DNA from 2 places in the Paenibacillus marinisediminis genome. Region 1 is predicted to be linked to the other one. Evidence: a T-box and tRNA genes for the amino acid it is inferred to sense, from the RefSeq annotation. Region 1 holds a T-box; the other holds one or more tRNA genes.
What was found. The T-box of region 1 lies ahead of metG (methionine--tRNA ligase). A T-box ahead of a tRNA ligase gene usually reads a tRNA of that ligase, here a tRNA-Met.
Positions count from the first base shown of each region.

Region 2: it encodes a tRNA-Met, which carries the amino acid that the T-box ahead of metG (methionine--tRNA ligase) is inferred to sense. The anticodon was not compared.

Region 1 is NZ_JBTGUH010000006.1:121,461-123,921, reverse strand. Features, by position in the region: gene ACXX53_RS14865 (phosphotransferase family protein) at 318-1,220, shown strand; T-box leader at 1,253-1,515, shown strand; gene metG (methionine--tRNA ligase) at 1,563-2,461, shown strand, end outside.
Region 2 is NZ_JBTGUH010000003.1:416,252-418,712, reverse strand. Features, by position in the region: tRNA gene ACXX53_RS11230 (tRNA-Val) at 136-208, opposite strand; gene ung (uracil-DNA glycosylase) at 274-954, opposite strand; tRNA gene ACXX53_RS11220 (tRNA-Leu) at 1,116-1,204, opposite strand; tRNA gene ACXX53_RS11215 (tRNA-Ile) at 1,240-1,316, opposite strand; tRNA gene ACXX53_RS11210 (tRNA-Met) at 1,340-1,416, opposite strand; gene ACXX53_RS11205 (hypothetical protein) at 1,760-1,927, opposite strand; gene ACXX53_RS11200 (ABC transporter substrate-binding protein) at 2,083-2,461, opposite strand, start outside.

The sequences.
Region 1 (2,461 bases):
CAACTAGCTGCATTTCATACCGTTAATGTGGATGTATGGCATAGTGGAGGGAAGCTAACTGTAAATGGTGCAGTTATTTATAGGTATCGGGGCGATGATTGCCTATTTTCTTCACTTTTAGCTGTAGAAAATGCAGTTATCTCCCCCAGATCCATTATTTCAAGTAGAATTAACTGTACGAAGTGCATTTAGATAAGGCTGCTGATGTAGATTCCAACCCGTCAGCCTGGAGAAGGAGCATGTCCGAGTGGTAAAGATACCACTAGGGGATAGCTCCTTTGTGCCGTATCGTTATGACCCATTTAAGGAGGCGCCTGATGAATTCCATCTCGAAGGTAATTGAACATTTTAAGCTCAATGTACTTCATATTGAAGGTGTGCCGGAGTCCTTCAGTTCTGAGGTGTATAAGCTAACTCTTATCAATCAAGAAGCGGTGTACGCCAAGATTCCGTATAACAAGGACAAGCTCATTCGAGAATATCAGATGCTGAATCTGCTGCAAGAGGTCATCCCCGTTCCGAGAGTATTGGACATGTGGGGTGGCGACGACACAACTACAGGCGCCATGCTGCTATCGGCCATTGAAGGTGTTCCATGTTCAGGTGCCGTGGATCATAAGCTCGCATACCAGATCGGGATGTACCACGCCATGCTTCATGAGGTCGCCATGCCGGGTTACGGCTATTATACGGCTGAAGGTTACACCTTATTGGATCCGAATGATTGGAGAGCGTACATTCAAGATAAATTTGAAACATGGAAAGAGCCGTGCAAGGAAATCCTGGATCCTGAATTGTACGAGAGATGCGTGGTTCATTTTGACGGCGTGTACAAGGCGCTGCCTGCGCCTGACGGCCCTCGTGCCGTTCATATGGACTTTCGACTGGGCAATATTCTTGTGAACGATAACGTAGTCGCAGGGATTATTGATTACGAGAGCGCAAGAGGCGGATCAACGGAAATCGACTTTACGAAAGTCAATCGATACATATGGGAAGCGGACCCGAGCACGAGACTGCCTTACATTCAGGGATATGAGTCGATACGTCCGATGGTTGAGCTGGAAGCGGTGCTGCCATTTTACAATTTCTATGATGCATTCGGTGCGGTGGATTGGTGTAAAAGGCGGGGAATCGAGAAGAATCAGGAGTTTCTTCAGGAAAGTGTGTCCACGCTGTGGAGAGCGGTTAGGCCTAATGTCATTGACTTTCGGAAATGAAATAAGCTATATTATCCAGTAATACAATTACGACAAAAGCGAAGAAGAGAAAGAGTACCATGGCGATGTCTTTCTACAGAGAGCCCCAGTTGGTGAAACGGGGTAAAGAATAACCGTGGGAATATGGTCTCTGAGCTGCGCATCGAAGCCGCTATGCGGTTGTAGGCTGCGCCGGAACCTGCATCCGTTACTGTGCTAGGGTATAAACGCAAGCGCGTCGTACCTGAAAAGATGAATGCCGCAAGGCATTGATAAAGTTGGGTGGTACCGCGTGAGCACAGCTCTCGTCCCTTTGGGATGAGGGCTTTTTTGTTTTTTCATAAAAAAAAGGAGGGCTTTACGATGGCGAATATTTTTATTGGCGGGGCATGGCCTTACGCAAACGGATCCTTACATCTAGGACGATTGGCAAGCTTACTTCCGGGAGATGTGCTGGCGCGATATTATCGGGCGAAAGGAGAGAAGGTGCTCTATGTATCGGGCAGCGACTGTCACGGTACGCCAGTTGCCGTGCAAGCGATTCAGGAGGGGGTTACTCCGGGAGATATCGCAGGTCGATATCATCAGGAATTCTCCGAGTGCTTCGAGAAGCTGGGATTCACTTATGATCTGTACACACGCACGGATCAACCCTTTCATCATCAAGTTGTTCAGGAGTTGTTTCTGAGTCTGCTAGACAATGGGCATTTGTACAAGAAAACGATACAGCAAACGTATTGCGAAACGGATGAAAGGTTCTTGCCTGATCGATACGTCGAAGGCACCTGTCCGGTGTGCGGGAATCGTGCCCGCGGAGATCAATGCGATTATTGCTCGACGCTTCTCGACCCAGCGGACTTAACGGATAAGACATGCAAGATATGCGGCAATCCGCCTGTTGAGCGTCCGACGGAGCATTATTACTTGGCGCTGTCGCGGTTCCAAGCTGAATTGACCGAATATGCAGAGAAGGCTCAGGGATGGAGAGACAATGCGGTGCAGTTAACGGAGCGGTACTTGGAAGAAGGGCTCCAAGATCGCGCTGCGACGAGAGATCTGACATGGGGTGTCGATGTTCCGGTGGCAGGGTTCGAAGGGAAGAAGATCTACGTATGGGTTGAGGCAGTTAGCGGGTATCTGTCAGCCAGTAAACAGTGGGCTGCTGAGACAGGTGGAAGCTGGGAGTCCTTCTGGGTGGATGAACATGAACAACCGAAGCAGATCACAGCTTACTACGTGCACGGTAAGGACAATATCCCATT
Region 2 (2,461 bases), on a different contig from region 1:
ATGAAAAATGACAAGCAGATGAGCTCCAACCCATTGATCATTGGGCAACCGTTATGTGATAACTTAGAGTAGACAAATAAAAAAGGAACTTCCCTTGCGTAGAATAATCTACTCCGGAACAGTTCCTTCTCGTAATGATCTGTAGTGGGCTCGAACCACTGACCCCTACCCTGTCAAGATAGTGCTCTCCCAGCTGAGCTAACAGATCACATGATTAGTGATATCTAAGAATATATCATAGGCATAATCATGTGTCAATGCTCATGTGAGCAGCTACAGCGTTATCGGCAGCTGCCAATCAATCGGCTGCTCTCCCCATTTCTCCAGCTCTGCATTGATCTTAGAAAACGGCTTACTGCCGAAGAAACCGCGATGCGCTGATAACGGGCTTGGATGCGGTGCCTGTACGATGGCATGACGCCCCTTATCGATCATCTTCGCCTTTGCTTGCGCATGGCCCCCCCACAGCACAAACACGATAGGCTGTTCTCGCTCATTCAGCAGCTCGATAACTCGGTCCGTAAATTGCTCCCATCCGAATCCCTTATGTGAATTCGCCTGACCCTCACGAACTGTCAGTACCGTGTTGAGCATCATCACACCTTGATTCGCCCATGAAGCTAGATAGCCGTGATTCGGCATCTTCGTACCGACATCCTCCGCACTTTCCTTCAGCATGTTCAAAAGTGATGGCGGGATGCGTAACCCAGGAAGAACAGAGAAGCTGAGACCGTGCGCTTGATTCGGGCCATGGTAGGGATCTTGTCCAACGATGACAACTTTCGTATTGGCATAAGAAGTTAATTGGAACGCCGTGAATATTTGATCGAACGGAGGATAGACGGTGTGCTGTTCGTACTCTTGCTTGAGCTGTCCCCACATTTGCATGAAATAAGGCTTTCGCATCTCATCCCGCAATTTATCAGACCAATCATTTTCCACATTCCAACTCATCACAGCACGCTCCTCTACTAAGTTGAAGCTGGGCGCATTTCCGCCAGCAAGTTCGTATTCATATATATCCAGGAATTAAAAAAACCCTTTCGCAGTGTGCGAAAGGAGTTTCATTACATTTCATATCTTATGTAGCAATTCACAGTGTCTTAAGTAATAAGTGGTGCCGAGGACCGGGCTCGAACCGGTACGGTAGTCACCTACCGCAGGATTTTAAGTCCTGTGCGTCTGCCAATTCCGCCACCCCGGCACAATAATCTCTGAAACTATGAAAAAAGCATGAAATGGTGGGCCCTGAGGGACTCGAACCCCCGACCAATCGGTTATGAGCCGACCGCTCTAACCAACTGAGCTAAGGGCCCTCGCTATAGGGTCGTATAATAATTGGTTGCGGGGGCAGGATTTGAACCTACGACCTTCGGGTTATGAGCCCGACGAGCTACCGAACTGCTCCACCCCGCGTCATTCTCGCTCGACTTCGTTCATCGGCGACAAGTAATACTATACAACATTTGCACACGATCAGTCAAGAACTTTGCGAAAATAATTTCAAAACATATTTCTCTCCCGCAAAATCCCCCCTCAGCACCACACTACGGCAGGCTTCTGCAGCTTGTTCAGCCCCAAATTAATAATAAACTATCTTACCCCGTTATCTCATTAAACAAGTTTACTCTCAGATCTGCAACGGGGTAAAACAGCAGGGTCGTACGGTTTGCACACATATGGCACCAATATTGCATTCGTCAATTATAACGCCCGCATCACTATCATACATGAAAGAGACTGCACCCAATATGGATAATTAGTCACGCAAGAAACGAACTCCGTACTTCCCTTTCTTCGAACGAAATACTTCGATTTCCTGAGGCGTGCCGTAGCCATACAGCCACGCATCATGCTCTAGCCGCTGCTGCAGTACTTTTGCCTGAAACTTGGAGTCATAGAGCTTCCCCCAATAAATCCAATACATCACTCATCCACCTTGCCTTATCATAGAATCACCTTTGTAATCTGTAATTTGCCCAGATCTGCAAATATCAACCGCATAGATTAGAAAATCTATGACGGAATAAAGGGGCTGCCCCTAGTCATCTGCATGACTTCAGGACAACCCCTTCAGCTGAATTAACCTACAGGTTTATTATAAACTCCGTCTTGTACCCCATTCTGATTGGCCTTAATCTGTTTCAAAGCCTCGTTACCCTGCTTCTCCCACTCAGCCAATGCATCCTTCACTGATTTCGTTCCATTGATTACTTCCTGGAACTGTTGACGGCCGATATCTTGTACCTGCCAGTAGTTTCCGTACATCATTTCATCTTGCTTCAGATTAGCTGACGTAAGCGGCTTAACATTATAAAATGCTTGAATGTTGTAATTTGATCCTTCTTTTGGCTTAATGTACGATTTACGCGAAACCATCTCGTAGCTGCTGCGGGAACGGACCTTAGCCCACTCTGGGCTATGAATATATTTGATGAAATCCCAAGCATCATCAGCATTC